3 regions of the Providencia zhijiangensis genome follow, and region 2 is predicted to be linked to each of the others. Evidence: predicted binding sites of a transcription regulator. Region 2 holds the regulator's gene; each other region holds the start of a gene.
What was found. Region 2 encodes LexA, which represses DNA repair genes until DNA is damaged. Its sites were predicted from a motif close to TNCTGTATGTACATACAGNA; they were not measured.
Positions count from the first base shown of each region.

Region 1: the regulator LexA is predicted to act here: its motif matches at 3,846-3,865, upstream of QS795_RS10375 (DinI-like family protein).
Region 3: the regulator LexA is predicted to act here: its motif matches at 2,028-2,047, upstream of sulA (SOS-induced cell division inhibitor SulA).

Region 1 covers NZ_CP135990.1:2,253,017-2,258,717, reverse strand. The annotation lists gene QS795_RS10395 (cysteine hydrolase family protein) at 235-810, opposite strand; gene QS795_RS10390 (sensor histidine kinase) at 936-2,303, opposite strand; gene QS795_RS10385 (response regulator) at 2,293-2,967, opposite strand; gene QS795_RS10380 (hypothetical protein) at 3,129-3,398, shown strand; gene QS795_RS10375 (DinI-like family protein) at 3,569-3,829, opposite strand; gene QS795_RS10370 (DUF1345 domain-containing protein) at 3,980-4,657, opposite strand; gene QS795_RS10365 (VasL domain-containing protein) at 4,771-5,701, opposite strand, start outside.
Region 2 covers NZ_CP135990.1:402,922-418,196, reverse strand. The annotation lists gene modD (ModD protein) at 1-331, shown strand, start outside; gene QS795_RS01860 (TonB-dependent receptor plug domain-containing protein) at 473-2,545, shown strand; gene QS795_RS01855 (winged helix-turn-helix domain-containing protein) at 2,998-3,957, shown strand; gene QS795_RS01850 (FidL-like protein) at 3,958-4,434, shown strand; gene QS795_RS17520 (MrpH family fimbial adhesin) at 4,582-5,436, opposite strand; gene QS795_RS01840 (fimbrial protein) at 5,502-6,053, opposite strand; gene QS795_RS01835 (fimbrial protein) at 6,053-6,547, opposite strand; gene QS795_RS01830 (fimbrial protein) at 6,559-7,050, opposite strand; gene QS795_RS01825 (fimbria/pilus periplasmic chaperone) at 7,062-7,799, opposite strand; gene QS795_RS01820 (fimbria/pilus outer membrane usher protein) at 7,834-10,323, opposite strand; gene QS795_RS01815 (fimbrial protein) at 10,416-10,994, opposite strand; gene zur (zinc uptake transcriptional repressor Zur) at 11,960-12,475, shown strand; gene lexA (transcriptional repressor LexA) at 12,646-13,263, opposite strand; gene QS795_RS01800 (diacylglycerol kinase) at 13,401-13,775, opposite strand; gene plsB (glycerol-3-phosphate 1-O-acyltransferase PlsB) at 13,900-15,275, shown strand, end outside.
Region 3 covers NZ_CP135990.1:1,287,151-1,296,632, forward strand. The annotation lists gene ompA (porin OmpA) at 1-1,071, opposite strand, end outside; gene sulA (SOS-induced cell division inhibitor SulA) at 1,427-1,993, opposite strand; gene QS795_RS05730 (TfoX/Sxy family DNA transformation protein) at 2,245-2,847, shown strand; gene yccS (YccS family putative transporter) at 2,915-5,065, opposite strand; gene helD (DNA helicase IV) at 5,189-7,243, shown strand; gene QS795_RS05745 (methylglyoxal synthase) at 7,347-7,805, opposite strand; gene QS795_RS05750 (CoA-binding protein) at 7,936-8,349, shown strand; gene hspQ (heat shock protein HspQ) at 8,425-8,745, opposite strand; gene QS795_RS05760 (acylphosphatase) at 8,963-9,241, shown strand; gene QS795_RS05765 (TusE/DsrC/DsvC family sulfur relay protein) at 9,249-9,482, opposite strand, start outside.

The DNA of each region.
Region 1 (5,701 bases), 1.8 Mb from region 2:
CAAATTACATAAAACGCTTGGACAGTAATTCAACAACTTCTTGCAGGTTAACGAAAAATTCTTTGATGCTTTTCATGTTCGCTCCGAATGTTAATGTGTGATCTTGATCACGTAGGAGCATTCTAGTTTTTTATTGATCAAAGTCAATAATCAACCAAAAGATATTTTAAATATTAAACTAATTTTTAATTTAAAAGTTGTAAATTATTGTTTACAACATACTCATCATGACGGTTATTTGCCTTGCATAAACGTCTTGCAGGATGAAATCGTGGCTAGACCTGCCAGCGCCTGCATACTTTGTTCGTGTAGTTCAATGGTTGCAGCGGCACACACATCTTCGAGGACATGGCAAAAATAACCTAAATCATGGGCTTGTCTCACGCTACTTTGGATTGCCATTACCGAACTGACGCCACCGAAATAGAGCTGAGTAATATCATTATCGTTGAGCCATTGGTGGAGTTTATTGCCTGCAAATGCAGAAACGCCTTTCTTAATGATCACTCTGTCTTGCATATGAACTTCCAAATCTTCCACCCAATGGCAGCCATAGCCGCTTAATTTTAATGCGCCTTTCTGTTTAGCTTGTGAAAAAAGTGGAGAGCCAGCGGGGATATCTTGATAATTATCGCTAAAGCCAACTTTAACCCAAATAACAGGAATACGCTGACTTCTTGCGTAATTAGCGGCTTGATTCGCCTTTTCAATAATATTACGGGAATTGACTTGGGAATAACTGCTATTGGATAAACCGTTTTTACCCACAATATCGTTAATAAGATCAATGATGATTAGCGCCTGTGACATTATTGCCCCTTTTTATGGCTAAGTAATTTAACGTAATAAGGGATTGTAATGCTTATTGCGCACTCGGGATGTTAACTGAATAACATTATTTTAATTAATGGTATTATTCTCAACTGCCGATTCAATCAAGGCAAATCAATAATAAATCCAATGCCTTTATTTTCTAATCCATCAGTGACTTTTAATGTCGCACCTATTTTTGATGCCAAGTTATGGGCAATAGATAATCCTAAACCGCTTCCTGTTTCTAATGTTCCAGGCACACGGTAAAAGCGAGAAAATAAATGCGCCCGGCTCTCTTCTGGAATACCGCGTCCATTATCTTGAATTGTAATGGTGGCTCCAAAAGGGGTGAGATCTGCCAATGTCACTTTTATTTTGGCTTTTTCTGGCGAATATTTAATCGCATTTTCGATTAAATTAGTGAACACATTACTCAGCGCCAGCTTATCAGTTTCAATATAGAAAGAATCTGGGCTGGATAATTCCACATCAATATGTTTATTGAGAGCATAAGGAATATGCGATGAAATGAGATTACTGATTAACATCGGTAAATCAATGTTCTCTTTACGAATGGCAAAATCTTCCGCTTCCAAACGTGCGAGATCAATTAATTGATGAGATAAAGAAGCGGCGCGCGTTAATGTCTCTTTCATATCATTAATAATTTCGGCTTTTTCTTTTGGATTATCGATATGCATTAACACATGTAATTGTGCTGTTACCGCTGCAATCGGAGTTCGCAATTCATGAGCCGCATCTGCCATAAAACGTTTTTCGCGTAAATTCGCGGCATCGACTCGTGCCATTAATTGGTTAATCGCGGAAATAATCGGGCGAGTTTCTTTATACATATCTTTGGTATCAATCGGCGTTAAATTTCCCGGTTGACGCGATGAAATAATTTTAGCGACTTGTTTAATTGGGCGAATACTAAAATAGGCGGTGATCAAAATAGCGATTAACATTATGCCCAAAATAAAGGCGAGAGGAATGGCAGTGCCTTCGGCTGGATTACCAATTAACTTTCGTCGCTCAAGATACGATTCTGCAATCACAACTTCGAGGGTATGGTCATCATCCCATGCAGAGGTAAAATGCCAATCTTTATGTTGGGCAGTTAGCATCTCGACTGATTTTAGTGATGGGTCCGAAATCTTTTCACTATTGCGATATAACACATGTCCGCGATTATCCCGCACAACCATATACGGTTTATAGCTAGTTTCAATGCCGTTTTCCATGGCATCGGTATACATTTTTTGCAGAATAACCGCGAGCTTATCAAAATATTCTGGGGTATCTGACACTGTACCTAATGTACGCGCAATCCCTTGTGTGACAATTTGCTGTTGTTGGTTAAATTCATCATCATCGACCAAATCAGGTAGATAAAAAAATTGTAACCAACCGACTAGCAGCAGCCATAAAAAGATGACTGCGCCAATCTGAATACCAAATGTGTAGACAAGAAAGGATTTAATCTTCACCAGATTGCGCTTCTTTTTTTAGTAAATAACCGATGCCACGGATAGTAATAATTCTGTCTTTACCAATTTTGCGGCGTAAATTATGAATGTGGACTTCAAGGGAGTTACTTTCCACATCATCCAAGCCAAATAAACGTTGCTCTAAATCCGTTTTTCGCACGACATTGTCGGCATTCTTAATTAACTCGTATAGCAACAGATATTCTTTGCCGGAGAGTAATAATAATTGGCCATCCAAGGTGACTTGATGGTTTAATGGATTTAATTGCAGATTATCCAATTGCCAAATTTCAGATGAAAACCCAGCCATACGTCGGCTAATAGCCTTTACGCGAGAAATCAACTCTGGCATCTCAAAGGGTTTTGTTAAGAAATCATCGGCACCAGAATCTAAACTCGCCACTAAATTATCCATTTTATTGCGGGCGGTAAGAATAATAATCGGTATTGATTCTCCAGCTTGGCGCCATGAAATTAATTCCTCTTGACCATCACCATCAGGTAATCCCAAGTCTAAAAGCATGACATCAAAATTGCGTGTCTGTAATTGCTGCTTAGCATCCGATAATAATCTGACCCAGCAAGGATTAAACCCAGCTAATTCTAGTCCACGGCATAACGCTTTGCCGAGCTGAAGATCGTCTTCTACCAATAAAATATTCATATTTATTACCTCTGTTGCGGAGTATAAGCAGACTCCGCTCACCCAGCAACCAGGATATTTACCCCCTTAAGCATCCCTTAAGGTTGGTTTAACCAAATATTAAGGTACTAAAATGCAAAAGCACTAATATACCCTCAACAACCATAACAAGAGCATTCATCATGAAACAAGCGTATATTGAAGTGCCTCTATTTATCGGGATTATTTTTATTGCCTTGCTATTTATCGGGATTATTTTTATTGCCTTGCTATTTATGGGGGAGAGTTTCAATAAGCCACAATTGGCGTTGAATCCGACGAAATTAAATGAAGTTCAGCGATGCACTGATGCGAAAACTTGCTTAGTAGAGGCTCGAATACTTGAAGTGAGTAAAACGAAACGTAATCCGATGAATGAGTTTAAATCGTATCTTCGTCAAAAACTTTATTAATACTTTTTCGTTAATGGCGGAATGGTAAATTGTGGTGCTATCGGTTTTTATACGTAGAAGCATATAAGTGATAGACAGAAACACATTGAAAGTGATTCAGATTAACTTCAAAGAATAATGAATTAAGAAATGGAAGATGGATATTACCCTTCCATTTCTCTGCTAATCATCTAGTCATCGGTATTTGCTTCAGGTAGCCAGCCGTCATCCATCCAAATTTCTTCTAAGATCTCTTCAATGCGTAATTTGTCATCCGCAATCTTCGTTCCTGAAATATTAATCGCCTGCTGAGAGCTAAAGCCTACTCGAGTAACCATATCAGGGTACTGTGACTGTAGTTTGCGTAAAATCTCAGACTCTAAAGCTTGTAAAACCAAGCCACTTGGTTTTTGTGGTGAATTCTTATCAAATAACACTTCGATGCGTAACATAATAGCCTCTACTAAAGACTGTATTAATATACAGTATTTTTAGATCTATATGGGGATATTGTCAATATCCCGCATTGAATATTTTTTTATTGTGATAGCAGGCTAACTCTTTTTATTTTGGCAAATTATTCCGATAAGGGTATTTACCCTTTAAAAGAAGCTGGCAGAAATATTAATACACAACCCTAAAATTGCCATATTAAAGACAAATGAAATAACAGATTGGAGTAATACCGCACGTCGCATAGGGGTTGAGGCAACTTCCACATCGGCCGTTTGTGAGGCGACGGCAATGGTGAATGAAAAATACATAAAATCCGAATAGCTCGGTTGGGTGATTTTATCGGGGAAAATTAGCCACGGTTTTTCATTTTCACTATTACCGTAATAGAGATGGGCATAGTGCATGGTAAAGCCGGTGGGTAAGAGCAGCCAAGAGGATATCAATGTCGAGGCAGTTAAAATATAAGAGTAAATTTTATCGGCTTTCGGAATATCACTGTGTCCACCCAAGGCAAAGAATAAGGCTAATAAACTGACGCAGCAGCCTGACATCAAGAAAAATATTACCATGCTCGCGCTTTCATCTTCAATTTTCGTCAGCTTACGAATGTCTTTCACATTGTGGCTAATAATTCTCTGGAACAGAAACAGCAAATAGCACCACGCAAATGCGTTCCAACTGATAATTAAGTTAATAATTAGACTTTGAGTTTGAAATAAAGCGAAGAAAGTGATGAAAGCAACAATAAGCGAGACCAAAAAGCGTGGTCGAGAATGAAATGCATGACGTAGCTGGTGGGTGATGCGAGCAGCACAGCGAAGCATGGGGTATTCCTTGAAAAATAATTATCATGTTAATTTAAAACGAGTATATCACTGAAAAAAAATGGAGCACGAATAAGGTGCTCCATACAGGTATTGCTTAGGAATAAATAGGTTTATTTTTCGCTTTGTTTTATCAACGCATAGCGATTCAGTAGCTGTTTAAAATGGTTATCAATCCGTTGGTATTCAGACTCAGGAACGGAGCCTTGGGTTTGAAGTTGCTCAAGGCGACGCAATTCTTCTTCTAACGGAACGCTTTGATTAAAATGCTGGCGGGCATTGAAAATAATGGTTTTTAATTCAGACCCCGTGATATAGCTGCGAGGTTTACCATCGAGACTGTCTAAGCGCGTACTGAGATTATTTAACTCGGCCATCCCTTCAGACCATTGTTGTAATTTATCGTTAGATAACGCATTAATTTGCATATTTTGCTGCCATTTATCATTAAATGCGCTGACTTCTTGACGTTCACCGTATTGTTTCGTGAGGTAACTCACCATGCTTAATCCATACTGCTGAGACCAAATTGGGGAGACGGACTCTAATTCCACGAGGTAGTTATCGATTATCTTGAGTTTTTCAGGAGAAAAACTATTGGGTTGAGCGGCATTAGGTTGTAATTGTTGCTCAAGAATTGAGGCGATATTCGGCGTAAAGTCAGGGAGTTGTGGGAGAGCTTGCGCTAAAACGTGGTTATTGATTTGCGGGTGTAACATATACAAAGTTCCTGCACTCAGCGCGCCTGTGAGCACAATACCGAAAGCCAGACCCACACAAATGCCTTTGCGGTAAGAAGGCTTGGTCGGTGTCGGTGCGCTGATAGTGGCATTGGCCTTGATGGAAATTGGCGTTGCGGCGGTACGGGCATGAAATGATGATGGTGCAGTTTTTGGCAATTGGAGCGGCGTTGGTGGAATAAAGCCACTATCAGGAACATCGGTATTTTCGAGCTGCTTGGCTTGAGTGGTGAGCAAGTTTTGCAGTCGCTCCAGCTGAGTGAGGTGTTTGAGCTCTAATGTTTGCAGCAACTGACCGATTTGG
Region 2 (15,275 bases):
CCCCGATGATTGGCAGCTACATGTCGATACGTTACGAGTGGCCGCCCCAGAGAAGCAGACCATTGTTGAAGCCGATGACTATCAGCAAGCCCTGCTTGCCATTGCTGCTAACGCCGATATTGTGCAGCTGGATAAACTTCCCGTAGAGCAGATTCAGCAATTACAACGCTTGGTGAATGATAAAAAATCTCGCTGCCGATTATCCATTGCCGGTGGCGTTAACCTGCAAACCATCGAAAGCTTTGCGCAAACAGGGATTCCTCTGTTGGTGACTTCAGCGCCCTATTACGCAAACCCGAGAGACATCAAAGTACAGATATTTAAATCTTAACGACCCAAATACATAGATTTAAAACCTTATCCTGCGGCTAACCGCGGGATGGTGTTTTATGGCAAAAGCGACGCCCATCGTTATATAAAAATAAATATATCGATATAAATCGCAGGAAAAACTAACTGGAAATTATTAATAATGAAAATAAAACAAATTACCTATTTGATAGGAATGGCGTTATTCGCAGCACAGGGGCAAGCAGCAACTACCTCTCCAGAGAATAATCAGACACAAGCTGATGCTAGCCGCGATGTGATGTCCGTCTGGAGCACCCCACTCGCCGCTGATGCTAACGTGATCACTGAGTCGCAAATGAAGCAACTCAATAAAACCAACGTGGCTCAAGCCCTAAGCACCCTACCCGGCGTGGCGATTCAAAAATCCGGTAACCGTAACGAAACTCAAGTGAACGTGCGTGGCTTTGACAGCCGCCAAGTCCCCGTTTTCTTCGACGGTATCCCGACTTATGTTCCTTATGACGGTACCCTTGATCTTGGGCGCTTTATGACCAGCGAACTGGCGAGTGTCGAGCTTTCGACTGGGTATACTTCCCTGTTACAAGGCCCAAACTTAATGGGCGGTGCCATCAACTTAACCACCGCCACCCCGAAAAAACCATTTGAAGCGAATATCAGCCTGAACCAAGGCTTTGCGCGTGGTGCAGATAATGCCCATAACGTTAGCGCCCGCCTTGGTGGTCGCAATGATTTAGGTTTTATTCAAGTCAGTGGTAGCCAATATAAACAGCGCTTTATGGGCCTACCTAGCTCTGACGATAATAACCCTTATGCAGGGACTCACGGGCGCCGTACTAACTCCGCCACCGATGATAAGCGTTTGATGTTGAAAATGGGCTGGACGCCACGAGAAGCCGATGAGTATGTGGTGACTTATATTAAGCAAGATGGTTCTAAAGATAGTGCCACAAAGATTGATCCAGATTTAAAAAAGGGTCTACAACGTTGGCAATGGCCTGCCTATGATAAAGAAAGTATCTACTTTAATGGTACAACACAAATCACTGAAGATATCGCCGTACAGAGCCGCCTATACCACGACAGTTTTAAAAATACGCTTCATCAGTACACCGATAACGATAAGAAGAAAAAGAAAAAAAGCACAAGCTACGATGAATATAAAAGCTGGAATATGAATTACAGCCGCTATGACGACTACAGCAACGGTGCAGACTTACGTGCAGACTTTACGGTACGCGAACTAGATATGCTCTCTTTTGCTGCCCACTGGAAAGAAGATGTTCATCGCTCTCGTAGTAGCAAGCTGGTTCCATTTGACCGTTATAAAGATCAAACCTGGTCTGTTTCCACCGAATATCAATGGGTGGCAACTGACAAGCTCGATATCATCGGCGGTATTGGCTATGACTGGCGCGATGGCAATGAAGGTAAACGCTATAAGTATAATAAAGATACCTATGCCATCACGGGTGTAGAGCATTATGATACTAACAGCCAGCATGCCTTTAACTGGGAGATGATGGCGCGTTACCATTTAGAAAATGAAGATACCGTTCAATTTTCTGTATCGGATAGAACACGTTTCCCAACACAGAAAGAGCGCTACACCGAGAACAAAATGAAGAATGATGATTCATTCCTCATTAACCCGCATTTAGATGCTGAGCGCGCACTGACCTTTGATTTAACTTACAAAGGGCATTTCACTCCTGTGTGGAGCTACACAGCAAGCACTTACTATAACCACGTTTCTGATGCCATCATGGCGCACCATGTAGGCGAAAATAAAAAAGGTGGCGCATTACTGCAAAACCGTAATAGCGGCAAAGTGGATTATATCGGCGCGGATCTAGGCACCACAGGGCAGATCACCGATTGGATGGAAGCGGGTGTGAACTACAGCTATATTCACGCTGATCCGAAACATTATAGCGTACGCCATGTTTCAGAGCTGCCAACCCACAAAGCGTTTGCTTGGGTGAAATTCACGCCATATGAGCCAATGAGCATTACGATTACAGAAGAAGCCAGAAGCTGGGCATTTAACTATGTGGACAGTGAAGATAAGGTACGCGGCTTCGCCAAAACCGATCTCCGCGTGGATTATGACTTAGGGCATGGGCTATCCGTGAACAGCTCAGTCAACAACTTGTTCGACAAATCCTATGAATATACCGATGGCTATATAGAAGAAGGTCGCAACTATTGGCTAGGAATTGAATATAAATACTAATACGTAATTATATAAGGCAAGATATTACTTTCTTGCCTTATAAATTGAGAAATAAATTGTCTTATCAGTTAATTTGACCTATAAATAGAATTAAGCGAAACCCCTTAGGATAATTCTTATAAATAACTCTGCTTAGCGTCCTCAAAATTTAGTTTTATCTACCGATATAACAACGAAAACGAATATATTTATAATAATAAACTAGCAATAATATTTTATTTAGTTTATTGCTCCGATATGATATTCAAATCAATATTTTTGCTAATTTATAGCAAAAAAGCTCATCCCCGAATACTTGAAGTTATTCCAATCCCTATTTAGACTATACTCATAATTAAATTAATAAAAATATATAAATCCCCAGAATAAATTTAACTTAAATTACATTAAGCCACTAATTAATGGTGGCTTAGCTATTGAATTATTTGAATTTCAGAGAGCAGACGATAACTATGATTGAAAAACATGATTATACAATCGATAACAAGTTTATTTTTGAGCACAGGACAAGTCGTATTTTTCTAAAAGATGATCCAGATCAACATATTGAATTATCTAAACCTGCGGCTAGATTATTTGGTGAAATCCTTTTATTGAATTTAAAGAAAGGCATTGCTACCCGAGATGAACTTCTTACAAATGTTTGGGAAGAATATGGTCTGGTTGGCTCAAATAATAATTTAAACACCTATATCAGCGAAATAAGGAAAAAACTTGAGCTGGTTGGTATTGATCCAAAAACAATTGTTACGGTTCCTAAAAAAGGATTTAGAATTGATAGTCATCTATCCAGTATTGCAATGGATAATGACAACAAAAAAACTGTATCTAGTGAAATTATCACCTCAGATAATTATGGGATAACAGAAACACTTGTCACCCCATCTAAGAGTTTGCTAATACCCCAAAATACTGAACTTACAAAAGCCTCTATTTCAGGGGGTGAAAATGAAATTGTAGAATTTAATGCTTCAATAAGTAATAGTACCGATGATTCAACAAAAAAAACCATTTCAACTTCAGAAATTATTGCCACTAAAAATAGTAATCTAAAAGGTAGAATGCTTTTATTTGCTATCATTTCATTCATCTTGATAGGCTCATTTTACTTATTTATCAATACATTAAAACAAAATAATAATGAACAGAATAGCTATACAACGTTTGGAAACCGAGATAATTGCGTATTTCAATCACCCATCAAAATGAATGAACAGGCAAAAAAAACCAATCTCGATTTTATTAATAAAAAGTTAAATAAATATAATATTTCCTGCGAAGAGCCAAAACGAATTATTGTTCTTTCTGATGTCAATGCCTCTTACTCATTTGATAAAAATGCTGCAATTAGCGTTTGTAAAGAAAAAAATAATAAGTTTGACTGTGTTTCTATTAACGATCAGAGAATTTAAATGAAAAAGTATCTTATTACTGCAACTCTAGCTGCGGTTATTATCCCCATTACTTATGTTACCTTTGCAAAAGGTAAAGATGATATAAAGCTTTGTCATTCTGAAATTGTTTGGATAAAAGAAAATGGCACACCGGATGGTATTATTCTTAAATCTAAGATGTCATTACAGGTTTCAGACAATCATAATGGAAGAATGAATTTTTATGGTTATATAAAAAACCAAGAAACCATTTATCGATTAGATCGCGCTATTTATTTTTCCTATATACCTGTAGATAAAAAGGGTAATTATTCAATCGTGATGAATTCTTCATCAGTGACAAACTCTGATAGCACCCCTAATGAAGTATTTTCCAATTTCATTCAATTGGAGAAAGACAAAATAAAGTATTATGTGAATGTCACTAGAATGGAAGATAATGTTTATATTTTGAAGGATGAGGCCTATTCTGCCTTCACTTGCTATGTTGAATAAGCATAAAGCTTAATAATTTCTATATTAAAAATTTGTACTTTAGAATAAATAAAAAAGATTAAAAAAAAGCCTACCAACATTTACGTTTAAGTAGGCAAAACCGTCAACATGGGAAAATGACGAATACAAAATTCTTAACGCTTTACATCATGGAATGGTCATTACCAGTGTAATCACACCACTAAAGTTACCCGGCGCAACCGTACCATTCGTTTTCAATACAGATTCTACTGCTACAATCTCATTCGTATTTGCTCTTGCATTAATAATCGTACCATACCAAGCAGGTTGGCCGTTCAATGTCACTCGTGACATCAATTCACCATTCGGACGTAAATTCACATACTCTTGCACCATGTTTGAAGAGACTTTTACTCGCATGTTTTGGTTACAAACAATAGAGAAAAATCCATGCTGCGTATTTCCATTTAGATCCCCAGTATTCAATGTACCGTGATCTAATTCCATTCGGTTATTTGCAACATAACTAAAATAACACTTACCGGCAGGTGGTGGCGCAATACCACAAATCCCACCGGGTAGCATTTTCGCAGAACTACTAGTACGGTTTGTGTCTAAAAAGAAACCAACACACTCATCTGCTTTAATAGACCCCGAGTGACGAGTTTCCCCTCGTTTAGGAAAACTCAAACCACATTGGCTTTGTGCTGCATCGATAATTGATTGCATCGTTGGGTAAGTCGCAAAATTTATAGAACACTCCCAGTCTTTACGGGACCCAGCCCCCCCAATATTTGGCGCTGTATGTAAATGGTTAATCGTAAAATAACAGTTCTTAGCACCTCCAGAGCCTAAAACAGAAACACATGGGTTTGGTTCCGTAGGAGAGTTCGCTTTCCAATAATCAAATTGGTAATAATAGGTATGGCTACTACCTGAAGTGACAATATCTTCAACATACGAGAAATATGTCGACCCATAACCAAGAGAGCTTATAAAAAGCAACGGTATTAAAAATAACCTTTGAATTCGTTTTCCCATTTCAGTTCTCTTTATTTACTTAATAAAGCTTAGTTAAATCAAAGCAATACACTTTGATAATAAAATTACTCGTACTCAAATATAAATGTTGCAGTGGCTGATATTCTACCGACTTTCACTTGTTTATTATTCACAACATCCGATGTCGCTTTGATAAATGAATTAAACTGTAATTCATTCTTACCCGCTTTACTGATAGGCATTAGCGATGAAAATTGGTTAATTTTCATCGGGGTTCCATCGGTTAACTCAATAAAAATACCTAATCCAGGGTTTAAATCACTGCCCGTCAACGCAAGGGAACCTGGCAGCAGTAAGTTTTCAGTTCCTGAGAATTTTACTTTCAACTTTTGTGCAATAGTCAAATCGCAATCTGATAACACTAACGTGAAGGGTTCATTAGGGAATTGAAATCCCGGTTCATAGATATCCAACAATCGAATATCACCAAAATCAACTTCAACCTTTGAGTTTTCTGGTAACACCACACAAGGTGCGTTCACCAACGTCCCTTTGATTTTCATATTATTCTGCGCGGCTTGCGCAGGCATCGTTGCTACCGCAGCGAGGTTTCCCAGTAATGCAAATAAAATTCCAAAACGTATTTTCTTATTCATTATTGGTACTCCACTAGCATGGTTCCGTTCGCAAGAAAGTCACCCGTTTTTAGCTCTTTATTACCATCACGAACCAATACAGCCCAAAGTACCCCAGGGTTACTTGGGTTAATTAAATATTTTTTGCCTAAATCTAAAGTTTGATCACCCAGTTGAAATTTAACCGCAAGATTGGTAATTCCTGTATTCAACCCATTAGTATCAAATGCACTTTTTGCGCCATTTAATGTTAAATACATGGCCCAGTTGTTCTTGTTTTCTTCACACTGGATTTGGTAATTCACTTGTCTCTTTTGAGCATTACCTTGAATGGATTTAATGGGAACGTTACCAAACTCCACTTCAATATCTTTACCATTATCAATATGGCACGGCGGCGGTGTGATTAAATTACCTTTAATCAGAATGTCTGTTTCGTTATCTCTCGCCGTTGCAGAGAAAGGGAATAAGATAAACAGTAAAAACACCCCAATAAGCTTATAAATGTTCCGCATGTTTATCACCTTTATTGATACTCGACTTTGAGTGTCGCATTAGCCGTAAAGGCTTTCGCTGGTAAATCAGCACCACTTTTCTTCACCAACACCGCAAATAATTTAGTCGGTGATGCAAAGTTAAAGGCACGTCTACTTTTTAATGGAAAATCATTGGTATCCGCCTTAAAAAGGACACCGAGATTATCGACACTCGTTTTAAGCACCCGCTGGTCAAACACAGCGGGTGTGCCGTCAATATACATATTCAATTTTGGTTGAACACCGTCTTTACAGGTAATGGTGTAGTCCATTGGCTGTTTATACACTTCACCTTCAATACGCGTGGTCATGACATTGCCAAAATCAACTTCTATGGCTTGTCCATTATTAATCTGGCAGGGCTTGGATAAGACGACACCTTTAATTTCTACATACAGGTAGCCTGAAAATCCAAAGGCACCTGACGTAAAAAGAGTCGATGATATCAATAATACCTTGGCTAAATTTTTAATAGACATCATAGCGGTAGACCTTATTTTCTAGGTACGACAGAACACTCAACCGCGCTGCAGTTAAATTTCAAGTCAATCGTACCGCCAAAATCGTTGAGATATACTAAGGTTGGTGATGTCCCGATATCCCCTGTATTTTTTCCTAAGCTAGTTTCACCACGTGGTGGAACCATAATAGGTTCAAAATCGGCAACTTCTGTCTTACCTTTGCTGAATTTAGTAACTGATAGGAAGTAAGGGGTTGGGTTTTTAACGACATATCCACCACCCTGTTTCACCAGTTTGATATCGTTTTCTTGAGGAATAGTTTCCATTCTATCTTTCGTTGCAATCGCAGCGGGACGATAGAACAGTTTAATTTTTGTTTGTAACGCAATTTGTAATACGTTGGCTTTCTCACTACGCGGTGGTATTTCTCGCACGTTTAGGTAATAAACGCTTTCCTGATCTTTCGGTAATTTAGCGATAGCAGGTACAGACTGAATTTTAATTTGGCTTTTTGAATCCGCCTCAAGTCGATGTACCGGAGGCGTCACAATAAAAGGTGAATTTACTTTTTCATCTTTATCGTTTTCTATCCATGCTTGCGCCAAATAAGGGCTGGTTTTGTGTTCATTACTTAAACCTACGCTCACTGATTTATCGCCCTCGTTGTAAATTACACGAGTTCTATCAATAGCAATGGCTGCATAAGCTGATTGAGCCAATAATGAGGCACTTAAAATTGCGACCGCATTACGTTTAGTTAATAAATTCATATTTTCACCGTTGACGTTAAAAAATTTTTTTTAATTATTTACATGGCAGTAAAACATCATGTTCCATGTTGCTATCTAATTTTTCAGGCAGTTGAATATGGCATGACGTATCATCACCCCATGTCACATCAAGCGACTCTGATGGGTTAACACCCGCTAAGTAAACAAAACCTTTATCTGAAATAATTCCGACTTCTATTTTTTTCACATTTTTCACTGAAGCCCCAAATGGTGGGTAGCTTCCATCAGCTAAGCTGATAATTCCCATTAATTTTTCACCCGTGATGACATTGAATTTACGGTAACCAATGGCACCTTCTGTCAGGGTTGCATACTGTGTGGATTGCAGCGCTTCTGCATTATCCGGCACATTTTTCAGATCAATATTTAAGTTGTTACGGTTGTAGTCCATCACACTGGTGACCACCGCTTTACCATAACGGTTAGTTTTTATTGGTGTGACTCCATTTAAGATGGGTACATCTGCGACACCATTAGTATCGACTAATATTCTGGATCCGCCACGAACTGAGTTATTACGGTGTATCGCGCCACCTTCAGGTGTCATCGTCATACCGCCTTTTAACTGCATAGAAACGGCGGTTTGGTTATCCTGAATATAGGTACCACTCAAATTCAGCTGGCTTCTATCACCATCGTAACTATATGTACCCGCGGTCGTGACTTTATCTTTATCCCAGTTACCTGCAGACACAGAGTAAGAAGAGCGATTATCAATTCGGCTATAATAGTTAACGTTATTGGAGTTATTCCCCCCAGAAAAGGAACTGGAATAACTTATGCTCGACTCATTTTTATTTAATGGGATCATGAGGTTTAAATAAACGCCATCATCATCACGGTCACGTGATTTCGTTTTATACGCCGTTAAACTCAGGCTGATATTTTTTACTTTGCCAATATCAAAATAGTTTGAAAGCGTAAAGTTATACTGGTTGGTTGATGCTCTATTCCAATAGGTTTGGTGCGAATAGTTCAAATACATATTGGCGTTATAATCCGGGAACGCCGTACCAAAGATAATGGTATAAAGTTCTTTACCACTATCGACCTTATCGCCTTTATAGCGACGGTCAATAAACTGGCTCATTGACATATAATTTCGTTCGGAGAATCGATAACCCGCAAACGTAATCTGACTGTTAATTTCATCAAACTGCTTAGAATACGTTAGGTTATAAGAGTTACCGGTTAACGTTTCATTGTCATCCAGTCGCCCCATTTGCGCGCGAGAAATGTTGATGTTTCCTGATAACACACCAAATGGTGCAAAGTCACGACCTAAACCAAATGCAACGTTTTGATATTCAGAGGATGCCTGTAAACCACCATAAACCGTGATATTGTTTGTTGCCCCCCAAGAGAGCGATCCCATGCTAAATGCAGGGCCTTGAGTATCATGGTCATCTTTAGTCGGTTTACCCATCACAAATTGATAAATCAGCTGACCAGGGCGTGTCAACGTACCCAATCGAGAGGTTTCCACTCGATAGCTACTTGTTGTGCCATCCTGTTCCTGGATCACCACATCCAGCGTACCACCACCGAATGAGTTCACATCCTGAATACGGAATGGACCAGGGCTAACTTCTGTTTGATAAATAATACGGCCATCTTGTTTTACCATGACTGTCGCATTCGTTTTTGCAACACCCGCAATTTCAGGCGCATAGCCTTGTAAGCGAGGTGGCAACATGGATTCGTTAGTTTCTAAACTCGCACCAAGATAACGAATACTGTCAAACAGGTTTGACGCTAAATATTGCTCCCCGATCGTCAAACGCGCACTCAGTGAACGAATGGCTCTATAGGCGTATAATTGGTTCCAAGACCATGATTTACTGCCTTTATTCAGCTCACCGTTTTGAGTTTGCCAATCGGCACGCAAACGCCATGCACCGAAGTTTGCCCCCATTGTCCCTGTGGCCGTCAGACCTGATTTCGTTCCTTTATCGCCGGTTTGTTTATTAACAACGCGTCCTGTCGCGTTATAGTCAATAAATGCACCCATGATCCCGTCATCCCAACGAGATGGTGGGTCCCAATCAGGGTCTGAGTACTCCATGTAGGCCTGAGGAATATTGAACTGTACAACGTTCTTTGCCAAATCTCCTTGAATGGTCATATCCGGAACTGAGCGAATATCCAAACATTTTCCATCATCTAGCCATTTGACTTGGCTATTCCACTCCTTTTTTAATCCCAATAATGCATAAATTTCAGGCGTGATACATGCCAACGAAACTTTGTCGTCGTAATTAGGATTAAAAAAAGTGATAGGTTGTTCCATAGAAACTTTAGCGCGGTTAACTTCAATCGCTAAAGAGTAATCCCCAGGAGGGACATAGTTGGCGTGAGAGAACTTACTGAAGTCGACGTTTTCTTTACCTTCAGAATCAATGAAGTCGGTGTTAAAATCAACGGCCTCTTCAGAGAATGCAACCATTGGCGTTAACATTAAAAGCATTAATTTTGTAATTAGATTTAGCTTCATGCTTTTCATTAACTATGCGCCTATACAAACAAATACAGTGAAGACGATATAAGAAATATGGCGTATGACTACGCCATATTATTCTCTATAGAAACTGACTATTATTGGTAAACAATTTTGAAGTTAGCTACAGTGTCAAAACGACCTGTAGTAGCTTTTTGAGTTGGGTCTTCGTTACCTTTAACGTACGCTGCGAAGTGCAGAGTAGTTTGTGAACCGTCACCATTATTTAACGCGTAGCCGTCACCAGTACCTGGGAATGCTTTACCAAATTCAACGATTTTGTCAGCGCCGTTAGTGATTACGATACCAGCGTTTTTAACTTTACCGCCTAAGCCCAGTAAGTCACCAGTGAAACCTTGGAAACCGTTTACTGTAGAACCAGTAAATGTGATTTTTGCGTTTTTGTAAGTTTCAGTAGAGCAGTTTTTCAGAACGATATCGAACGCTTTGCTGTCTGAACGGAATTGGTTAGAAGTCAGTTCGTGTAATGCGATTTCACCGAATTCAACTAATTGCTTCAGGTTGTCAGCATCGATTGAGCATGGAACGTCGTTAATGAAACCAGTAAAACGGATTTCACCTTGTGAGCTTTCTACCGGATCAGCAGCTAAAGCAGCGCCAGAAACGCCAACACCTAAACCTAAAGCTAGAGTTAATGCTAATTTATTCAGTTTCATAAAAGTTTTCCTTTAAATGAGTAGGAACTGCTATTTCTCTTTTTCTCTTTCCTGTTTTCACTGATGCAAAATCAAGTCTATTTACTTAAGCAGTGCATCCTTGAAAATTCCTCTAGCTTTCCTACTTGATGAATTTCATTCAGGTTAGAGATTTTTTTATATAAACGAGATCCATCTCATTTATGTGATTTAAAAAACAGAACTCATTAAGCCAACATTCTCACTTCTAAATTAATTATTGAGTCATTCATTAATTAATTAAAATTGATATAGAACACTAAATGAATCCTGATAACTACCTTGTGATATTTTCTGATGTCAATTCTACATACGTGACATATGTTGTCAAAAACCACCCAAATAAAGCGTTGACTTGGTTTTTTATATCGACAAAATGCAGATAAACAAGTTTCATTCACTGAATGAGTACTTAAACCTGAAGAAATGATGAATTACTTAGAAAGATTTATATGAAGGCTTCATTTTGCATTTATAAAAATGTCTAAATATTGCAAAAAATCTATAAATATAAAAACCTGTATTTATATTTATATACAACTTAATAAACCGTAAAGATGCAAATTTATTAGATTTAAAATCTATTGATTGTCTTTTTTTCACCGGTAATCGCTACATAAAAAACAAGGGGTAAGATAAGTCTTAATTAAAATCAACGTCAAATAGTAACAATGAATTTCAATAATTGTTTTTATTTGGTTAAAATTAACACTCAATGATTAACTAAAATGCAGCAATTAATGATTTATTTAAAATCAAAAAAGCCACATTTTAAATAAGATATTCATTCTTTATTAACGTTGACTTTATTAAAGTTAAAATTGCGTATTCAATTTAGTAAAAAACTGTTTATTTCATCACCATCATTTCAAACACAACAGAAATGGAAGTTATGGTAAACTAAACAGTAATAAAAACTTGAAGCTATCCAGGTGGGGCCAAACAAGATGAAAACAATCAGTGAAGACATGCTGCTTACGACGGCCGAACGTATTTGTCAGTCTCGAGGCGTGCGTTTGACCCCACAAAGAGAGACTGTTCTGCGGTTAATTGCGCAACAACACGGTGCGATCAGTGCTTATGATTTGCTAGATTTACTGCGTGAAATAGAGCCTCAGGCTAAACCTCCTACCGTTTACCGTGGTTTAGAGTTCCTCATGGAACAAGGGTTTATTCATAAAATTGAATCCACAAACAGCTATGTGGTTTGTCACCATGTCGATAATCCAAGTCATATTTCAGTGATGTTAATTTGTGATAATTGTGGCAATGTGACTGAAAGTGACTGCACAACCATCGAAAAAGCGATTAGTACTCTAGCCGAAGAAAATCATTTTCATCTCAGGCATACAGTGGTAGAAAACCATGGTTTATGCCAAAAATGTTTTGAGGTTTCCAATTGCCAAGATCATGAACACTGTGAACATGACCATCACAATACAGTCAGTTCAAAAAAGAAGTGATATAGAAGAAGAGATATACAGGAAGTAAAAGAAAGGGATCTATATAGCAACATGAAAATGGCTATATAAAGAAGGTCTATATAAAGAAGTAAAAAGTGAAAATAACTATATAAAGAAAGACTATTCGGAAAAGAGATATTGAGTCTGCTGCCAGACTCAATCACTCATCATCAATGCCAATCACTGTTACGGATAACCCCAACAGCCAGACCTTCGATAGTAAAATTCTGTTCGCGTAAATCAACCACGATTGGTGCAAAATCAGCGTTTTCAGCAATAAGTTCAACGCGATTACCTTGTTGCTTAAAGCGTTTAACCGTGACTTCATCTTCGATACGCGCCACAACAATTTGCCCATTATGGACATTCTGCGTTTTATGTACCGCAAGTAGATCACCATCCATAATACCGATATCTTTCATCGACATACCATTTACACGTAATAAAAAGTCCGCGTGTGGTTTAAATAACTCTGGGTCGACTTGATAATGGCTTTCAATATGCTCTTGTGCAAGCAATGGTTCGCCGGCAGCAACACGTCCAATCAGAGGAAGCCCTAAATCTTCGGATTCTTCTTCTAACAACAGACGAATGCCTCTGGAAGCTCCAGAAACAATTTCAATTACCCCTTTACGAGCTAAGGCTTTTAAATGTTCTTCTGCCGCATTAGGCGAACGAAAACCCAAACTTGCTGCTATCTCAGCGCGTGTTGGTGGCATGCCCGTTTGCGAAATGTGGTCACGCACCAGATCGTAAACTTGCTGTTGTCGAGCTGTCAGTGCTTTCATCCCGTTCCCCTGTTTGTTTATACAGTCAGACTGTGAGTATATACAGGTAAATGGGTATTGGGAACTGTTAAATTAGCCAAAATCTGCATTTGTTGATGAATTTCTGGCTTTTTATCGCTTTTACTGTTTTTAGCCAACTAAACCGCAAAATAACGCGCCCATAAAACGGTTCCCCAGATAAACAGAGCCAATCCTATCGTGACGAACACGGCTGCGGAGCCGATATCTTTCGCTCGTCCAGATAATTCATGGTATTCACTGCCAATACGGTCAACAACCGCCTCAATCGCACTGTTAATTAACTCAACAATAGCGACTAAAACCACTGATCCAATCAACAAAATTCTGTCAATTTGGCTAATATCCAAGTAAAAAGCTATAATTATCGCAATGATAGCAGCAACCGCTTCTTGACGAAATGCAGCTTCATTTACCCATGCTGCTTTTAAACCTTTAAGGGAGTATCCAGCCGCTTTGATGACCCGAGTGAGTCCCTTAGTTTGACTTGCCATATTTTTTCCTTAATTTCTAAACAATAATCAACTTTTGCAGTCAAAGTGAATTATCGATAACAGATCTAAACATTGCTTTCTGATATGATTGCGCAGCATTACTAACAAGAGGCTATAATCATTTATGTCACTATGGCGTAAAATATATTACAACACGTTGAATTTACCACTGAAATTATTGGTAAAAAGTAAACTAATCCCAACGGACCCGATAACAGAGTTGCAGCTTGACCCAAACAAGCCAACGCTGTATGTCTTGCCATATCACTCAAAGTCCGACCTGCTCACGCTTCGCCAACAATGCTTAGCGATTGGTTTACCTGATCCACTCGTGGATAACGACATCAATGGCACCAAGCTCCCAGCCTATGTGTTTATTGATGATGGCCCGCGCGTGTTCCGTTACTACTCCCCAGATCCACGTAAAGAGTCAGTAAAAATATTCCATGCGTATCTGGATTTGCATAAAAACAACCCAAATCTTGATATTCAAATGCTACCTGCATCCGTCATGTTTGGACGTGCGCCGGGTCGCGAAGGGCATAAGCCTGCCCCGCTGAAACTCTTAAACGGTGTGCAAAAATTCTTTGCAGTCCTGTGGTTAGGGCGCGATAGCTTTGTGCGTTTTTCTCCAAGCATTTCTCTTGGCCAGATGGCACAAGAGCATGGCACTGATACCATCATTGCCAATAAACTCGCTCGCGTAGCACGTATTCATTACTCTCGTCAGCGTTTGGCGGCTGTAGGGCCTAGATTACCAGCACGCTATGAGCTGTTTAATAAGCTGCTATCCTCTAAAGCCATTGAAAAAGCCGTTGAAGACGAAGCTCGCAGTAAAAAAATCCCATTACAAAAAGCCCAACAAAATGCCGTGGCGATGATGGAAGAGATTGCCGCCAACTTCTCTTATGAAGCAGTGCGACTGACTGACCGCGTACTAGGCTGGACATGGAACCGCTTATACCAAGGGATCAACGTTCAACATGCTGAGCGCGTTCGCCAGCTGGCGCAAGATGGCCACGAAATTGTGTATGTGCCCTCTCACCGTAGCCATATGGACTACCTGCTGCTTTCTTATGTGCTTTATCACCAAGGTCTGGTGCCACCACACATTGCGGCGGGTATTAACCTGAACTTTTGGCCAGCCGGTCCGATTTTCCGTCGTTTAGGCGCATTCTTTATTCGCCGTACGTTCAAAGGTAATAAGCTCTATTCCACTGTATTCCGCGAATACCTCAGTGAGCTATTTGCTCGCGGCTATTCCATTGAATACTTTGTGGAAGGCGGTCGTTCGCGTACAGGTCGCTTACTGGAACCGAAAACCGGTACCTTGTCGATGACCTTACAAGCGATGCTACGCGGAGACTCCCGCCCTATCACCATCGTCCCTATCTATATTGGTTACGAGCATGTGATGGAAGTGGGAACTTACGCAAAAGAGCTGCGTGGTGCTGAGAAAGAGAAAGAAGGCTTCTTCTCCATGGTGCGTGGTCTGCGCAA
Region 3 (9,482 bases), 880 kb from region 2:
AGCGCCTGGTTGAGTTACAACTTCAGTTGTACCTTGGATTTCGATTTCAACGCGACGGTCTGGCGCTAAACACTCGATCAGAGCTGCACGGCCTTTAACTGCGTCACATTTGTTACCAGTTACTGGATCTTCTTTACCACGACCTTCAGCAGCGATTGCGCTTGCTGGAACGCCTTTAGATACTAAATAGTCTACTACTGACTGAGCACGTTTTTGTGACAGTGGCAGGTTGTAGTTTTGTGAACCGATACGGTCTGTGAAACCAACTACCAGCACGCGACCTTGAGTTGGGTCGATGTTGCTCAGTTCGTTGTACAGTTCGTTCAGTGCTTGCTGACCTTCTGGTTTCAGAGTTGCTTTGTTGAAGTTAAACAGAACGTCTGAACGCAGAGTGAAGCGTTTGTTTTCAACAACTGGAGCTGCTGGCTCAGCAACTACTGCTGGAGCAACAACTGGAGCTGCTTCTTGACCGAAACGGTATGCTAGACCAACGCTCAGCATGCCGTTGTCTGGGCTAACACCGATGTTGTCTTTGTCACCCATGCGGCTAACCCACTGGTAGTCTAAACGAGTAGCTAATTCTGGAGTGATAGCATACTCAAGACCCAGTGCGTAAACTGGAGAAACGCCAGTGTCAGTTTCTTTACCAACGCCGTTAACTTTAGCTTCTGTACGGTAAACCATACCACCCAGACGAGTATAAACGTCTAAGTCATCCATGATTGGATAGCTCAGTTTGGTAGTCAGAGAAACGCCCATTGAAGAAACGCTACCTGCGTTGTCACCTTTGTACTTCATTTTACCAAACCAGTCATAGCCCATTTCGAAGCCCATGTACTGGTTGTATTGGTAACCTGCGTACAGACCCGCACCTAATTGGTCACGAGTTTTTTTGCCAGTACCAACTGAAGTTTCATCTCCAGCAGCATCTTCAAAAGTAAATTTAGCGTGCTCGTAGTGAGACCAACCTAATTTACCACCAGTGTACCAAGTGTTATCTTTTGGAGCTGCTTGTGCAACAGTTGCAAATGCTGCCACTGCCACTGCTACCGCGATAGCTGTCTTTTTCATTTTTACGCCTCGTTATCATCCAATATTGGCTTGGCTTCGTGAGCCTTATTATTTGCCATTGGTTCAATTTAATTGCTAGGTTCAGCTGACATTATCCACAAAAATTTACGAAAAGTAAAAAAATAATGTCATAAGCTTAACAGGCTAAAGTCTACAACGAACTCCAAAAGATACAAGTATGGTAAGCAATAAAGGTTAAAAAAAGTCTTTTTTTGCCGTTGAAATCAGAGAGATAAATATATTACTCATTTTGTTGTTAATAAATGTATCTAATTGATTTTAAAGTATTTAAGTGTTTTTTATTTATAATTATCTTTATGAATGTAAAATTTCGTAAGAAAAATCTTATTGTTGTTTAGTGAATGTTATTGGAGTGAATCTTTAAAAGGTTTCGATGTCTAATATCCGCTGAGCTTGTATTATATGTTTTTTCTGGCCTCATAATGAATCCCATCGAATGACCTGCTTCTGCTGCATTTTGTAAAAGAACAAAATCTTGCTCGTTTATTTCTGGCAACCATCCTAATACGACACTGTAATTACCACTTCTTAATGCTTTTTCCATGGCATCAATGGTCGTAATTGAATTAACTTGATTAAGTTGCATGATTTTATTAACGGGTAAACCGGCTTGTTCTAACCAGTGTTTACTCAGTTTTTTATCTGGGCTCAACCATAATAGCCAACGTGATTGAATACCGAATTGGCGCAACATGGGTAGCAAGATGTAATCCATAATTGGATGTTGCTCGTTATAAACTAACTCGCTCACCATACCTTGCTGCATTAAGCCATTTGCAAAACTCATTGTTGAGTTTGCATCGCTTAAATTGCCATGTGTAAGACGGTCATGCGTGAAGCTATCATTAGTAAAATGATTAAGAGAATGTTCCGCTGCGTTGTTCCAAGAATAGATACTCATAATTCACCTCGCTACAATATTACATGGAGACAAGTGCTGTATGAACATACAGTAACTGTATATTTATACAATATCAAGGCTATTTTTACAAAGCGCTTCGCAACTTTGTGGTTTTTATGCGAGTTATACTTGGCATTTTTAACTGAAACTTTAAAATCAATTAAGCATAATTATATGTAAAAACAGTTGTTTTTTTATTGCTTGAGCTTCAAGGACGATTGTATTTTTTTTATTCATAAGGAGATGGAAAAGTGTCATTACAAAATGAAAGAAGTTCCCTTTTACAGCAAATTTTGGGTCAGTTTGGTGCACTGAAAAAGAAAAACCACTTTGGTGGATATTGCTTGTGTATTGATAATGCACTTGTGGGATTGGTACTGGATGGGCAATTTTATGTTCGTGGATGCCTATTTTCTCGTAGTTATTTTGAATCAGTTGGGTTTGAGCGGTTGGTATACAGTAAAAGAGGCATCCCGTTAGAGATGCGCTACTACCAACTTCCGGAAGAGGCTTGGTGTGACCCATTAATATTGAGTCACATCATTGAATTAGCGTACCGTTCAGCCATGGAAGAAACTCAACAAAGAGAGTCGGCGGCGGTACGCATCAAGGACTTGCCAAATATGAATATGGCAATGGAGAGGGCGCTTGGGAAGATTGGAATTTTCCATGCAGAAGATCTCATTATGATAGGTGCTAAAGCGTGCTTCTTGAAACTAAAACAGCATGGGAAGCTGATACCAAGTGTAAAACAGTTGATTGGATTGGCTGCGGCTATCGAGGGTTGCCATAGTGAAGTATTACCTTCTCGAACTCGGCAGGAGCTCATTAACTGGTTTAACAGTATGAATTAATTTTTTATTCTTTCAAATCAGCGGGCATGGCCATTTATAGGTTTTAATGCCCGCTCATCAGTTTATTTTATGACAAGCTAATTTGTTTAATCATTGATTTTATTTCAGGAATTAATTCAATCAGCAATTTAGTCTGTTCCATGATCAGTACGGTTTTCTCATCGTCATCGCTGGAGGCATGGTCAATGCGGTTCAGTAGGCTCACCCTTAGGCGCTCTGATTTTTCGTCAATCATTGCGGGATCTAAAGATGTGATTTGAATAGACGATTCGATATAGCAGATTGCATCATTTAATAAGGCAAGATTAGCTTCGTTTTGCATCTGCTCTCTATGGGCGCCGAGGGCTGAAATATAGCTCAGTAATGTATGGTTTAAACACAGTAAGCGGAACGCTTGTTCCTGCGTGATTTGGTATGACTTAGGATCCGATGCCATATTTGAAACAATTGAAGCGAATTCTGCGTCATTATTGTGGGCGTCACGTCTCGCAACACGGTACTCCAAGCTATTATCTTTACCTTGATAATATTGCTGTAAAATAGCATCCAAATAACGGCAGTTGCTATCCATCGTTTTCTGTACCACTTGCGGTAATTGTCGAAACTTCCAGTCAGGCCAAATAAAACTGACCGCCAGTAATGCGATAAAACAGCCAATGAGAGTGTCGATAATTCGAGGTAGTGCAACTTCGAAGCCTTCGCCGAGTAAATTGAAGCAAAATAGCACCAGCAATGTAATAAACAGCGTTGCTTGGGCATATTGGCTGCTACGGAACATGAAGAACAGGAGCCCGGTGATCACGATCAGCGTGAGTTGTCCCTCAATGGATGGCACGATATTGAGTAAAGGTAAGCCGATGGCGATCCCTAACAAAGTGCCTGTAATACGCAATGCTAGGCGGCGCTTAGTCGCATTATAGTTGGGTTGGCAAACAAATAAGCTCGTGAGTAATATCCAATAACCGCGTTCCAAATCAAACAGTTGAATAATCAAATACCCAGTACAAAGCAAGGCTGACATTCTCACTGCATGGCGAAACAGCGAGGATTTTGGGGTTAAATGATGTTTGAATCGAGCAAATACATCGCGAATACCAGAGACGGATTCATCAGATAACTGTTCAATTTGCTTATTATTCTGCTGCCAAGAGGCTTGACCGAGGCTCAAGCCTTTGAGTTGCACATCAATCCCTTTGAGATTTTTTAGCAAGTTTCGTAATGCTTTGATTTCATGTAATTCAGGAGATTGTTGCTGGAGTAGCTGCAAGGAGTTTTCAATATACGTAAATGTGCGCTCAAAGCGCGGATTATGTTGATATTGTTTGCGCCATAAGACGGATTGAGCGACCTGCTGGCAGGCTCTGGCCTGCATGGTTAATAAGCGTTGAAAGCGAAATAAAATATCACAATGGCGCAAACGGCGGCTAAGCTGTTGATATTGAATATGTGATGAACTAGCTCGTTCATGAATGTCTTGAGCGACAAAGTAATATTGTAATGTATTACGTGTGCCTCGCTGGCCTCTATCGCCTTTCAATCGGCTGAGTAGCGATATTTTTGCCTGATTCATCGTACTGACTAACGTACTGTTTACTAAGGCTAAATCATAGACTGACTGCTGATAGTCATCTTCGAGGTCAGGGTCAAATAAGTTTGCCTTTGCATCAAGATAAGCTGAAAGCTGCTGATAACATTGCGTAATGGCATCTTGTAGTGGGCGAACAGGGAAAAGGATATGCCCGATGAGAGTGAGAATGTTGTACCAAATGGCACCAGTTAATAAGAGCGCAGGTTGGATGTACCAAGTATCAAAAATAGGTACGCCAAGCATGGTGTATATTGCAATTAGCAGAGCACCGAAAGCGATAGTGGCATAGCGTTGCCCTAATGCGCCAAGTAAGATAAAACCGCAGGTTGAGAATGCTAACCCAAAAAAGAATAAAACAGGGTAAGGAAAAAGTAATTCAATAGAGACTGAGGCAATTAAAAAACAGAATAAAGTGATAATTAAATTTTTTATTCTGCCAGTCAATCTATCATCTAAGTCAGTGAGTGCGGCAGCGACAACGCCTAGAGTTAAAGGGATCGTGACTTTAGGCTCTAAGCCTAAAAGCCATGGAACCAAGGTTGTGCCTGTCAGCGCAATTAAGATTCGGATATAATATAAAATATGGCTGTTATAGAGCACACGACGATAACTGGTTAGCAGCGTTAGCACAAAGTACCTCAGTGGTAAGACAAATCCTTATCTATATAGAATAACGTGTTTACGTAGAATAAAAAACTATTAGCAATTATGCTTTGATTATTTTCACGAATGATTCACACAGGTGCAGAACGTATGGAACTGAAATCGACACAGATTGGACAGCGCCTGGCTCAGCATCCCTATAATCGGGTTCGCTTACTTAATGCAGGCATCGAAGTTAGTGGTGAAAACCATCAATACCTTATTCCCTTCAATGAGCTAGTAGATATTCGCTGTAAGCGTGGGATCGTCTGGGGAGAATTGGAATTTGAAATTTTAGATGAACAAGTCGTTCGTTTGCACGGTACAGAGTGGAAACAAACTCAGCGTTTCTACCATTTTTTGAATGAAAAATGGCAGCAATGGAGCGTTGAAATGAGCGAGGTCAGTGCTCAAGTATTGACGTCTTTAACTCAGTCGATTTTACAACAAACTCAGCAAGATGCGTGGTTAAGTTTACGTAGCTTGCAATCGATAAAAGAAAGGATCACTCAGCAGTTTTCATCACTTCCTTTACCCCTCGTTCGAATGCCTTTATTTGAAAACTGTGCCGCACATTACCAATTTTGCAGGCAGTGGCTAACGAATAGCGAACAATGTCGCAAACAAAATAACCAAAATTGGTGCCAGTCAGTTTTAACGCGCTATGATGATTTTTTCCAACATATTGAATCCTCTCCATTAAATTATTCTCAATCATTATCCGTCATTAATGGTGAAGATAATGTTTTAGTTTTAGCGGGAGCGGGTAGCGGAAAAACATCGGTGCTGGTTGCAAGGGCAGGATGGCTTCTATTAAGAGAGCTGGCTAAACCTGAGCAAATCTTATTATTGGCGTTTGGACGTAAAGCTGCGGAAGAGATGAATGAGCGGATTCAATCTCGTTTACAACAAAAAGAGATCGAGGCGAAGACATTTCACGCACTTGCATTGCAGATTATCCGCGAAGGTAGCAATAAGTCACCAATAATTAGTGCGCTAGAATCGGATACCGAAAAGCGCCAATCTCTCTTGTTGAATGAATGGCGAGAGCAGTGCTCCAGTAAAAAAGCCCAAGCGAAAGGTTGGCGAGAGTGGCTGTCAGAAGAATTGCAATGGGATATTCCTGACGGTGAATTTTGGAATGATGAAAAAATTAGTCGCAAACTAGTCGTTCGACTAGAGCGCTGGTTGAGTTTGATCCGCTCTCATGGCGGTAGCCAAAAAGAGATGATTGACAATACACGGGAAGAAATTCGTGCACTATTCCAAAAACGAATTCGTTTAATGGCTCCGCTATTGAAAGCTTGGAAGAGTGCTCTCAAAGATGAAGGCGCGATTGATTTCTCCGGCCTCATCCATCAAGCGGTCAACATTATTGAAAAAGGGCGCTTTATTAGCCCGTGGAAACATATTTTAGTTGATGAATTCCAAGATATTTCACCACTGAGAGCCAAATTATTACATGCATTACGCCAACAAAATAAGCAAACCTGTTTATTTGCAGTCGGTGATGATTGGCAGGCAATTTATCGCTTTAGTGGCGCTGAATTGGATTTGACTACGTCATTTAAAACGCATTTTGGTGAAGGGGATTTATGCGCATTAGATACAACATACCGGTTTAATGAGCGCATCGGTGATATTGCGAATCGCTTTGTATTACAGAACCCAAGTCAGTTAGATAAGCCATTAAATAGCCTGATAAAAGGTAATAAAAAATCTGTCGTTTTATTGTATGAAGATGCGCTAGAGCGTTTGCTGGATAAAATGAGCGGTTATGTTTTAGATGATGAAAATATCTTAATTTTGGCTCGTTACCACTATTTAAAGCCGGAAATTCTAAAGAAAGCGGAAACACGCTGGCCAAAATTGAAAATTCAATTTATGACCATGCATGCATCGAAGGGCCAACAGGCGGATCATGTCATTATTTGTGGTTTAAATGGTGGCAAAGAGGGATTCCCAGCGCCTGCTCGGGAGTCGATTATTGAAGACGCTTTATTGCCACAACCTGAACATTTTGAACATGCGGAAGAACGACGACTATTTTATGTGGCGTTGACGAGAGCGAAGCAGCAAGCATGGTTATTGTATAACCCTGATAATCCGTCTGAATTTGTTGAAGAGCTAAAGCAAATGGGTGTACCTAGGCAGAAAAAGCCTTAAAACTCGCGTATTAAAATTCAATTCATTAAAAATGAAAACTGCGCCATTGAGTATATCGATGGCGCAGTTTTTTATTCATTTACGGCTATTTTTCGGCGTACTATTAATTAGTGCGTTTATTTAAATAGCTTTGATAATCAGGGATCACAATATCAATTTCCCCATCAAAGAAAGGGGAGGTAATCAGAAAATCAGCGGTGGCAGGGTTGGTGGCCACAGGGATATTCCAAACAGTGGCTAATCGCAGAAGCGCCTTGACATCAGGATCGTGAGGAACGGCATTTAACGGATCCCAAAAGAAAATGAGTAGGTCGATTTTCTGCTCTGCAATCATGGCGCCAATTTGTTGGTCACCACCCATTGGGCCGCTCAACATACCGGTAACAGGTAAACCAGTTTCTTTATTAACCAAGCTCCCAGTGGTACCTGTTGCAAACAGTTTGTGTGAGCTTAATTTCGTTTTATTTTTGGTTACCCAACCGAGTAAGGATGATTTACAGTGGTCATGGGCAACTAAAGCAATATTTTTTGAAGCTGCGATTTTTCGGGTGGTAGATTCCATGAGGTTCCCTTAAACAAGATTGGCATCACAAATAGATAGCTGTCACGCATCTTAAAAATTGAGTGAACAAAGATGTACAACATATATCATAATGCATATGAATAGTTTACTGATTTTGGGAGATATTTTGATGAGAGATCAAGAAATTGCTGAAATTCTAACGAGCGTTAAGACAATTGCATTAGTTGGCGCGAGTGACCGTACAGACCGCCCAAGCTATGAAGTCATGGAATACCTCTTACACCAAGGGTATCAGGTTATTCCGGTGAGCCCGAAGCTCGCGGGACAATCATTATTAGGGCAGCGAGTTTATGCCCAACTGAGTGAAATCCCTAACCCTGTTGATATGGTTGATGTTTTTAGAAATGCTGATGCTGCAGTCGGTGTTGCTCATGAGGCCGTCGCTATTAAAGCTAAAGTCTTATGGCTGCAAAAAGGGGTTATTAGTGAAGAGGCGCAAAGAATTGCTGTGAATGCGGGGTTACAGTGCGTGATGGATAAATGCCCTAAACAAGAAATTCCAGCGTTAGGTTTGGAAAAATAAGTATCGCGTGTTCATCGACGGTCATGTAAAAAAATAAAGCAGCTGGTGGGCTGCTTTACTGGATTGCGTTCATGATCAGTTACGTAGACGCGGAGCTTGTAGTTGGGATCTTATCGATTCTGCTAACTCATCCATAGACGGTTGTTCTGGATGGTCATCAGTCATCTCATAAGTAATCTGTGCTTCTGCTAAATAAGTATGAACCGCTTCCCCATTATCATCTTCCATGACGACATGATACCAAGGCAGATCGCGTAATGTACTGTTGGATGCAATGTCATCATCATGTGGTTGGTCGAGCGAGTATTCAGGGTCAACATCAACAACTACCCCAAGGTAGCCGAGAAGTTTGTGTCTGACTTGTTGCCCGATTCCATATTTACTGGTGATCATCATAGCGACCTCCTTAAAAGCCTTGCTTGTGCTGTAAACTACATGTGGGCAGTGCTGTGCGTTTTCAAGCCAATGTGTGGACAATTACTCATAACGCAATACACTGTCTTTAAGTAATAACGAAAAGCAGTGCCTCAATAATCAGATTATCTGCTGAATGAATAAAAAACAACTGCGCCAGAGGGTTTTAATTGATTAAGTAATGACATCGGAGGCTTATATGGTAGCAACAGGTCGTTATTTCTATATTTATGGACGAGTCCAAGGTGTTGGGTTTCGGTACCAAACCTATCATTGGGCGAATCAAAATGGGATCAAAGGTTTTGTTTATAACCGGGATGATGGCAGTGTGAAACTGGCTATTTATGGTTCCGAGCAGGATATTGAATTTGTCGATGACTGGCTGAAAGCGGGCGGGCCTCCGGGGGCTAAAATCGACCACTACTTTAGTGAAAATTGGCATACGGAACCAATAGCGGATTTTTCCGTCCGCTATTAGTGTGTTCTTAAATACATTTTACGGGTTTAGGAAGACCTGCAAGTTTTGTCGCTTGCTTCGCAGGACCTTGAGGAAACAGTCGATATAAATAACGGCTGTTGCCTTTTTCTTCCCCAAACTGCTGAGAAACCGCTTTAACTAACATTCTGATCGCTGGTGATGTATTAAATTCTAAATAGAACGCACGAACGAAACGGATAATTTCGAGATGCTCATCAGTGAGTTCAATTTCTTCTTGCGC